3 regions of the Corynebacterium sp. 401_CJEI genome follow, and region 2 is predicted to be linked to each of the others. Evidence: predicted binding sites of a transcription regulator. Region 2 holds the regulator's gene; each other region holds the start of a gene.
What was found. The regulator LexA, encoded in region 2, represses DNA repair genes until DNA is damaged. The targets are predictions, from matches to a motif close to CGAACANNTGTTCG.

Region 1 (3,277 bases), on a different contig from region 2:
GCGATCCGCCGGGAGACCCCCTCGGTCCTTGGATGGAGACCGAGGGTGGTCTGCACTACGCCAGCGAGCTGATTGAGCTGATTAAGGCCGAGCCGGAGTTCGAAAAATTTGAAATCGGCATTGCGTCGTTCCCGGAAGGACACTACCGCTCGCCAGATTTGGACCATGACACGCAGTACACGCTGGCCAAGCTGCGCGCGGGAGCCGAATACTCGATTACTCAGATGTTCTTCGATATTGAGCACTACTTGCGCCTTCGAGACCGCCTGGTGGAAGCCGACCCAGTGCACGGTGCCAAGCCCATCATTCCGGGGCTGATGCCGATTACGTCGCTGCGCTCAGTGCGCAGGCAGGTTGAGCTCTCAGGGGCTCAGTTGCCATCCGATTTGGAGGAACGCCTGATTAAGGCAGCAGATGGTGACGAGCAGGCCAATAAGGATGAGATTCGCAAGATTGGTATCGAGTTTTCGACCAACATGGCAGAGCGTCTCATCGCCGAAGGCGTGCCGGGGCTGCACTTTATGACTATGAACTTCGCCCGCGCCTCCCAGGAGGTTTTGCACAACCTCGGCATGGCACCCGCATGGGGCACCGGCCAGGATATGCTGCGCGGCGGTTTTTAATTGCTAAAAGTCCTGCATGTCGCGGATTCTTCGCGCCCACAGGACGCCTAGTACTGAAGCCAGGACACCGGCGGCTGTGGTCACACCGGCAAACAAGAGGAATTGATTCCGCTTGGTGGATCCAGCCGGCGACGAAGCCCATACATTATGGTTCTCGCCACTGGCGAGCTGCCACTCCACCTTGTTCGGTTCGGTCTGGCGGCCATTGGAGTCAGTAACCTGCTCCGGGAACGCGACGACGAAATCAACCTTCGCGCCGGGCAGGTGAGTCAAATCCATGTGACCGTTCATCGAAATCTTGCCGCCACCGGTACGGTCTAGGTCGATGTCTATGCGATCGTCGGAAAGCTGTCGGAGCGTATCGGTGAGTTCAATGAAGTGCAGCTCGTTGAATGAGACTTCCATCTTTCCCGTGGAGGAGTCGATTTCTCCCTGTGAGACGCGGTCGGAGAGATCTTCCGGCACTTGCCACTGCTCAAATTGGGAACGGACTTCCTCCGTGGGCGTTACGTGAATTGTGCCCGAGACCCTGTCATCGCCGGAAATGGTAATGCCAGCCTGCGCGTCAAAGCAGCCGCTGAGCGGCAGGACGGCGGCAATCCCTGCCATTGCTGTGGCAATGCGCAGAGGCGAAAGCCGTCGACGTGGTGTGGAAGGTTCACTCGGTGATGATGTCACGGGGAAGATCTACTCCTAGAACTGCAAAGGGACGGGAGTCCCCTGTGAAATAAAAGTTCCTTAAAACATCCTTGAAACCAAATTGGCGGTAGAGCTGCCATGCCCTATTGGCCTCATTCGGGTATTCCGGCGTTGACAACAGAACTCGCGTCTCTGGGCGGGAATCGACCAACTCGCGGAGCAGCCGTTTACCGAGTCCCCGTCCCTGAAAGCTGGGATGTATGTGAATCTCAGACAGTTCGGCGTAGTTTCCCAAGAGCTTGACGACGTCCGGTAGCGAGCGCCCGTCCATGAGCAGTCCATCTCTTACCTGGCGATACCACCAGTGCGTGTCCAATCCTGTGCGGCAGTAGCCGATGCCAACCAACCTGCAGCGCGGGTCGCGGAGAGCCTGGGCAGGGGAGAGCTCTTCGGGGTGAGCTATGGCTGCAGCAGCCATGAAGCCGGGTTGAGTGGTTTGCTTCTGCCATTCATGGAGACGACCGGGCAAGATTGCGGGGTTGTACTGCATCGCGGTGATGTAGAGAGCCACTGCTTCTTGCAGGCGGAGATTGAAGTCTCCTGCTGTCATCGGAACCACGCTGTATTTCACAGTGACCAGATTAGCGACTTAGACGAACTTAGTTGTGAGATTACTGCAATAACATCGGGTCGAACAGGTGTTCGAAACTGTGTCTGGCGCAGTCCGGGGTTGGGGATAAATTGCAGTCAATCCCGCTAAGGAGAAGCGGAAAATCTGTGCTCATGTGAATGCTGTGTGAAAGGAGAAGCAGGGCGGTGGCAAGGTCGAACGTGGTGGAGTTTAGGGCGATTTCGCAGTCGGGTTCGGTCGCCCCGGTCGGTGTCTCAAAGCAATCGCTGGAGCTGCTGGGGCGGGCAGAGGCTCTGCTAGTGAATGCTCGGAATGCTGGCTCTGATGAGATGCTGGAGCTTTCCTACTGTGCGGCACTGCGCTGCGCAGGCGCGCTGTTGAATCGCGACGATGCATCGGTGGCTGGGGGTTCTGGCTCGGGCTCTCGTTCGGGCTCAGCAGTTAGGCGTCGTCGTTCGGCAACACAGAGTGCCTGGTTGCGTTTAAGGAAAGAGCAGCCCGAATTTGATAGCTGGGTCACCAAATTCGAGCAGTTCACCGCGCTGCGTGAGGAAGTCCGGTTAGGTATTTCGCGTCGCATTGACTCGCGGCGGGCACAGGAGTTGTGGGATTTAAGTTGTGCATTCTTGGGGGCTGTCCGGGCCGAGCTGGGTGTTCTGCCCGCGGCTGCGTAAGCCGGTGGGAGCGTGTTAGAGCGTTGCTTTCCTAAATAAATGGGGGATTGTTGGGATTCATGGAACAATAGGGGTGAGTCACCCGTTGAAGGGGTAAGAATGAAGCTAACGGACGCCGCGTTAGCAGCAGGTGGCCTGTGATTAACTTTGCTGTACCGGCACTGTTAGTTGAAGGGTCGAGGCTCGCCAGTATCGCGGTGGGCAATGCTCAAGTAGGCGATGGAGGAATTGTGGGACTATCTGAGCACGAACAGCGGATGCTCGACGAAATCGAGTCTGCACTCTACGCTGAGGATCCTAAATTTAGTTCGACGATGGCCGGAAATGCGTTCAGCTTTCCGGAGAAAAACAGCGCCCCCCGTGGGTTTTCGATCCAGGTTTTTGCGCTCATGCTCCTTGGTCTGCTGATGCTGATTGGCGGCGTCGCTCTTTTCTCTGTGAGCAATTGGTTCATTGTGTTGTCGGTAGCCGGCTTTGGTCTTATGTTCGGTTCCGGCGTTTGGGCTCTGACTGGCGCCGGTAGGCAGGAGAAGTCTAGTTCTGCTTCGGGGCTGAACTTTGGAAAGTCTAAGTCCGGGGCGGCAAAGAGTCGTCGAGGAGCCTCGGGTGGTCGTGGTTCCTCTGGTGACTCCACGTTGGAATCGCGTTTCCGTGGCCGCTTCGAGGGGCGTTAGGGGACAGGCCTTAAAGATAAAAAGTGAGGGCAAGCC
Region 2 (3,277 bases):
GTCGACTGAGCGACTATCGAGGGGGAGGTAGCAGCGAAACAACCGCCTGACTTCACTGAAAGCACCGCCCCTGCTTCGCCGAGAGTGGCCAGGACTTCGGAAACGCCAAGCTCGTTCAGCGCACGAGCAGCCTGCGCTACGGGAAGATAGTTCCCTTCGGCTGCAGCGGCCTCAAGTTCTTCGCCGTCCTGATCAATGATTTGACCAAGTTCGTAGGCGTTCGGCTTCATCAAAAAAGGTCGCACCTTTGGAAATGCGCGAACGACCTCAGTCAGTGGGCCGTCGCTCGTATCCATAGCAACACGAATATTCGGGTTGACCGAATACACCGCCTCGGTGCATTGAACGTAAAAATCCCTGGGGACACCAGGGGGCAATGAACCTGCGAAAACTACCCACGTGGCGTGTTTAGCATGGTGGATAAGTTTCTCCAGGACACGCCTACGGTGCGCTTTCGTCAATGTCATGCCAGGGGAATTGAGCTTGGTGGTCGTCCCATCTGGCTCTGCGAGTGTGAGATTAACGCGGGCTTCGTTAGTCGTGTTGATGGCTTCATGGGGTATGCCAGAGACTTCCAACAGGCGCGTGAATTTTCCGGAGTCCGATGCCGGGTAGAGCGCGAGCGTCTTTTCTCCGGCGTAGTGCAACGCCTTGGACACATTAATTCCCTTGCCACCAGCCATGTCCTCAGCCATTGGTAGGCGGAACACGCCACCTCGCTTGAGCTCCGTATCGAGTCGAGCAAGTCGATCGATTGACGGATTTACAGTCAAGGTCAGGATCATGAAGCAACCACAACCTCGACACCTTGCTCCCTGAGATCGTTGACGAACTGTTCCGGGGCAGAGGAATCTGTAATCACGACGTCGATATCTTCCAATGCTGCAAAGCTGACGAGAAAGTCGCGGCCAAGTTTCGTCGAGTCCGCCATAACGATGACCTTGCGCGCATTCGTAATCATCGCGCGCTTTACCGCCGCTTCCTGCGGATCAGCAGTAGAAAGACCGTGGTCAATTGTCAAGGCATTAGAACCAATGAAAGCGACATCGGCACGCATAACCGCGAGAGTGCGGAGTGCCGTATCGCCAGCAACCGCCTGAGTAATGACGCGAACTTGGCCGCCAAGGAGTTGAAGCTCAATGCGGTTCGATCCTGCGAGTGTGATGGCGTTGGGAAGAGAGTTTGTGACAACCGACCAACGGCGGTTATCAGGGGAGTGGACCATCAGCTCTGCAAGAGCCTCGGTGGTAGTTCCAGCATCGAGAAAAATTCCACCACCAGAGTCAGGCAGAAAATCCGCAGCACAGCGGGCAATAGAGAGCTTCGCGTCCTTTTGCGCGTTCTTTCGAGCGGCAACTGAAAACTCAACAGTCTGAAAAGAACGAGTAGCCACAGCGCCACCGTGTACGCGGTGAACTGCGCCCTCTGCATCCAACTGAGCTAGGTCACGGCGAATCGTCTCTGCTGTGACATCGAAAGCTTCCGCAAGATCAGCGACCGTCACGCGCCCTTCGACTGCTGTCAAAGACGCAATCTTCCGGCGGCGTTCCTCTGCGTACATTCCCCGCTCCTTAGCTGTTAAGAAATTTCAGCTTTACTATCTGTTCCCAGTATGCCCGTTTATGTCTGTTTCGGGCAACGAAAATGTGGGAAATTAGAGGCTGCGTAGGACGCTGACAATCTTGCCGAGGATTTTGGCGTGCTCCGCGGGGAGTGGGTCAAAGGCGCGATTATGGGGCATGAGCCACTTGCCAGCAGCGTCTTCGTGCCATTCCTTGACTGTTGCTTCATCTTCAAACAGGGCTGCAACGAAATCTCCCTGTTCGACCACGTCTTGGGAACGGACTACCACCCAGTCTCCGTCGAGAATGCCCGCGTCAACCATGGAATCACCCACGACCTTGAGTAGGTATAGCTGACCAGAGCCCGTAATCTCCATCGGAAGTGCCATGTGACTTTCCACATGCTGCTCCGCCAAAATAGGGTTGCCAGCCGCAATCTGTCCAACGATAGGAACGAAGATTGGCTCTGGCATGTCCTCTGGCATCTCGGGAGTTTGGGTGGTGCCAGTAGCCTTTGGCCCAGGCTTTACCGGAGTGAAAGTGCCAGCGGAGGACTTCGAATCCCTTACGTTTACCGCGCGGGGTTTGTGTGGGTCGCGGCGGAGAAAGCCCTTCTTCTCCAACTCCTTGAGTTGGTATGCCACCGACGAGGTGGAATTCAAGCCCACAGCATCCCCAATTTCTCGAATGCTCGGTGGGTATCCGCGAAGTACGACGGCATCCGAAATGACGTCAAGAATCCGACGCTGCCGATCGGTGAGTGTTTTAGGGTTCGCTTTCTTCTTTTGAGCCATGGAACATCCCTTCTCAAACTCTTTCGAATGAATCATAACTCAAAACTGTTCGAATCGTCGAGCATCGAACACTGTGCGCCCTTGAATTCTTTAGAAAACGTGTACATTATCCGTGCTCGGAGGCGGTGATGATGTCGAAAATCGAAAATAAATCCGGATAGCAGTAGACAATATTCGAACATGGTGTTATAAATCGAACATGACAAGTTACTCGAACAGTCGTTTGATGAAAGGGTCTAGACGGATTCTCCGCATCCGCCCTTGGACATAGTCTCCACAGCGTCGGGAAACGGTCGTACAACTCTTATTCTCTCCAGGCCGGCAACGGTGGGAGAGTCAACGTTGGAAAGGGAGAAAACATGATGTCTACGGTTTCAACCGCACTTGGTGTTAGCAGCACATCTGATATTGACTTTTCTCAAGTTTCCGAGCTCCCTGCTCGGACGACACGGAAAGCCCCGTTGGTGTGGGGTGAACGTAGTGCGTCTTGCACACAGCACATCGTTCGGCCCGGTCAGCGTGCACGTATTGCACAGCGCAATCGAAATGGGGCTTCATCGGCGCGAATGCGGAGGGACAGGTCGCGGCCCAGTCATGTCTCGGTCAACTACGGGCGTCCGTCTCTATCCGTTAGCAGGGCGCAGCAGTCCAATCGTAGTGATGTATCCGCAGGCACTAACCTGACTCGCCTGATGGCGGTATGGGCTCTAGGGCTTGGTGCTTTCTTCGGAGTTTTCGGCAGCATGGTCTTTGAACAGGGACAAAGTGAGGCGGTCGAAAGCACCTTTACGTCTACGTACGCTTCCTACTCCGCGCAATAATCATTCCAGTTTCCGGTGTTGGGGTGGGACGTAGACTGGAGACCGTGTATTGCCAGTTTTGTCATCATGATCAGACACGAGTCTTGGACTCACGGTTGAT
Region 3 (3,277 bases), on a different contig from region 2:
TGCTGTTCATAGACCAAGTCAATGCAATGGTGGATGGCCTCCAGCATTCCGAGGCCAAGCAGGTCGAATTTCACCAGTCCCGCTGCCGCACAGTCATCCTTATCCCACTGCACTACCGAACGACCTTCCATGCGTGCCCATTCCACTGGCACGACATCCGCAATCGGCCGATCACAAATCACCATTCCGCCAGAGTGAATACCTAGATGCCGAGGCTGCCCACGAAGCTGCTCCGCCAGTTGCTGCACCGGCTCCGGCGGGCACGCCTCCCGGTCTCTGACCCACGCATCGATAACGCCCGGCGAGTACCCCAACACCCGCGCCGCATCGCGCAATGCACCGCGCCGCCGGTAGGTAATGACATTGGCCACCTGCGCGGCATTGTCACGACCATACTTTTCATAGACGTATTGGATGACCTCTTCCCTACGACCAGACTCAATGTCTACATCGATATCCGGTGGCCCATCCCGTTCTGGCGACAAAAACCTCTCGAACAACAGCCCGGCACTAATGGGGTCAACATTGGTGATCCCCAGCGCAAAACACACCACCGAGTTAGCGGCCGAACCGCGCCCCTGCGCCAGAATTCCCGCCCGGCGACAGAACTCACAGAGGTCATGCACGATGAGGAAGTAGCCTGGAAAACCCAGCTCTCGAATCACAGTCAGCTCATTCTCTAACTGCGCCCACGCCCGCGCTTGCACGGAGCTATCCCCAGCTCCATCGGCCGGACCATACCGCCGCCGCGCCCCCGCACGAGCAATTTCCCGTAGCCACGAATCCTCATCGTGACCAGCAGGAACCTCCCAGCGAGGCAACTCAGGCGCAATGAGATCAAGCGTAAAAGCACACTCACCTGCAATGTCCTGTGTTGCCTGCAGCACCTGCGCCCCCAGATACCGTGTTGCCGCCGATAGCTCCTCCCACGAACGCAACCAAGCTCCGCCTGCGGGCTCCAGCCGTGACTCGAACCCGTCTAAGTCCTCCCGCACAGCAAGGGCCTGCTTCGCCCCGGCCAACCGGCTTGCCGCAGGCGAGGCCGCCGTCGCAGCAGAGGAAACCACCTCCCGCAGGCCATACTTCACAGCTGCGGCCGAAATAGCCTCCTCATCATCGGCCGCCTCTGCTGTGGAGCTCAGGCGGTGCTCGAGCGCCACGTTCTCCGCACCGAAGGCCGCAATGAGCTCTTCCAAGTCGCCGACCCAGCTGACGTCGGCAAGCACCTGCCAGAAACCACCTGCGGCCTCCCCTAACTCTGGCAGCGAGGGATAGCGGACGACGGACTTCTCCCCTGCCGACATATGCGCATCACACAGCGTGTGGCTCAGGCGCCGATAGCCCTCGGGCCCCCGCCCCAGCACTGTGAGGGGCCGCTGCGGAAGCCCCAGCTCCGCGCCGATGATTGTGGCGATACCAGCCTCCGCTGCAGCCTCGGCAAAACGAGCGATTCCATAGAAACCATCGCGATCTGCGAGCCCCAACACGTTTAACCCCAAACGCGCAGCCTCGGACACCAATTCTTCCGGATCCGATGCGCCATGCAGGAATGAATAGCTCGAACGACAGTGCAATTCCGCCTTAATATCCGCAGGCGAAAATGACACGCCACCTCCGCCACTAACACCGCTTTCCGGAGCTTCAAAAGCCCCAACGATGGAATCTGACAGCTGCCCCCACCAGCCATTGAAGCTGCCATTAGGCTGTAGTTTTCCTGAAAATTTACCCGATAGAATACGCTCAATCCGCGACCAGCTCAGTGGCCGACCGGACTGCTCCGACTGTCCGTCCGAGATGTTTTCCATGCCATGAACATTAACCCACCCTACGGACTGCATTCAAACGTATTTTCGATTAGTATGTGCATTAAGCGCCACCCCCGGGACGCATCCGTAAGTCACACCTCAGCCACGTTCGACTGTTTAGGCTGAAGTTGAATTTTCAGCACTACCTGGGCAAGTGCTAGCCTTAACCCCAGAATTAAAGACAGCTTGGTCTAGTTCTGCCTTAAAACTTCAGCTAACAAATCCCATTAAATAAGGAGACCCCTCGATGAACCTCAAGCGTTTTTCCGCCGGTGTACTTACTGTCGCGTTCGCCGCAACCGGCCTTACCGCCTGTGGCAGCTCGGATGATGCCATTCGCATCGGCACCACGGATGCCGGCAAGAAGGCCTGGACCGTTTTCGAGCAGAAGGCTTCCGAACAGGGCATCGATCTGGATGTTCAGTCCTTCTCCGACTACCAGACCCCGAACCGCGCACTCGATGAGGGCCAGCTCGACGTCAATCTCTTCCAGCACATCAAGTTCTTGGCTGAGTACAACGCCGGCGCTAAGTCGGACCTGACTCCGATTGGCTCGAGCGAAATTGTCCCGCTGGCTCTGTTCTGGAAGGACCACAAGTCGGTTGATGAGCTGAAGAAGGGCACCGAGGTCGTCATCCCGAACGACCCGTCCAACCAGGGCCGCGCTATTAACGTGCTGGTTCAGGCTGGCCTGCTGAAGCTGAAGCAGGATGACCTGCTGACCCCGTCCCCTGCTGACATCGATAAGGAAGCTTCCAAGGTCACGGTTCTGCCGGTGGATGCCGCTCAGACTCCGGCCGCCTACGGCGAGGGTAAGCCCGCCATTATCAATAACTCCTTCCTGGACCGCGCCGGCATCGACCCGAACACCGCCATCTTCCAGGATGACCCGAACTCCACGGAGGCAGAGCCGTACATCAACGTCTTTGTCACCAAGGCTGAAAATGCTGACAACCCGAAGTACGCGGAGCTCTCCAAGATCTGGCACTCCAAGGAGGTCCAGGACGCAGTCGCTGAGGACTCCAAGGGCACCTCGGTTCCGGTTGACCGTTCGGCTAAGGAGCTGCAGGACATTCTGGATCGCGTCGAAGAGCAGCAGCGCGAGCAGAACTAACGCCACTGCCACCTAAGCACCGCCCAACACCAGGGAACACAGACCAAGGGGCACTGATTCATTCGTGACCAACAGGGGAACGAAGCTCGAATTCCGCGAGCTGAACAAGCAATTCGGCGACGTCACCGCGCTCGCCGACATCAACCTAACCGTTGAACCCGGCGAAATCCTCGGCGTCATCGGTTATTCCGGCGCCGGTAAATCAACGCTCATCCGTATGATTAACGGCCTGGAAAAGCCAACCTCCGGGCAGGTTTTGCTAGATGACACCGACATCGTCGGCATCTCCGAGCGCCAGCTACGGGGCTTGCGCCGCAATATCGGCATGATTTTCCAGCACTTCAACCTCTTCCATTCG

Region 1: a site for LexA is predicted at 1,954-1,967, ahead of ADM64_RS01330 (SAV_6107 family HEPN domain-containing protein). Genes of this name have one in related genera too.
Region 3: a site for LexA is predicted at 1,840-1,853, ahead of ADM64_RS04445 (error-prone DNA polymerase). Genes of this name have one in related genera too.

The regions. Positions count from the first base shown of each region.
Region 1 covers NZ_JVIP01000005.1:35,011-38,287, forward strand. Annotated here, with positions in the region: gene metF (methylenetetrahydrofolate reductase [NAD(P)H]) at 1-623, shown strand, start outside; gene ADM64_RS01320 (LppM family (lipo)protein) at 627-1,301, opposite strand; gene ADM64_RS01325 (GNAT family N-acetyltransferase) at 1,282-1,872, opposite strand; gene ADM64_RS01330 (SAV_6107 family HEPN domain-containing protein) at 2,079-2,567, shown strand; gene ADM64_RS01335 (DUF3040 domain-containing protein) at 2,798-3,241, shown strand.
Region 2 covers NZ_JVIP01000009.1:53,471-56,747, forward strand. Annotated here, with positions in the region: gene ADM64_RS02210 (1-phosphofructokinase family hexose kinase) at 1-785, opposite strand, end outside; gene ADM64_RS02215 (DeoR/GlpR family DNA-binding transcription regulator) at 782-1,561, opposite strand; gene lexA (transcriptional repressor LexA) at 1,655-2,356, opposite strand; gene nrdR (transcriptional regulator NrdR) at 3,222-3,277, shown strand, end outside.
Region 3 covers NZ_JVIP01000018.1:114,380-117,656, reverse strand. Annotated here, with positions in the region: gene ADM64_RS04445 (error-prone DNA polymerase) at 1-1,805, opposite strand, end outside; gene ADM64_RS04440 (MetQ/NlpA family ABC transporter substrate-binding protein) at 2,053-2,919, shown strand; gene ADM64_RS04435 (methionine ABC transporter ATP-binding protein) at 2,984-3,277, shown strand, end outside.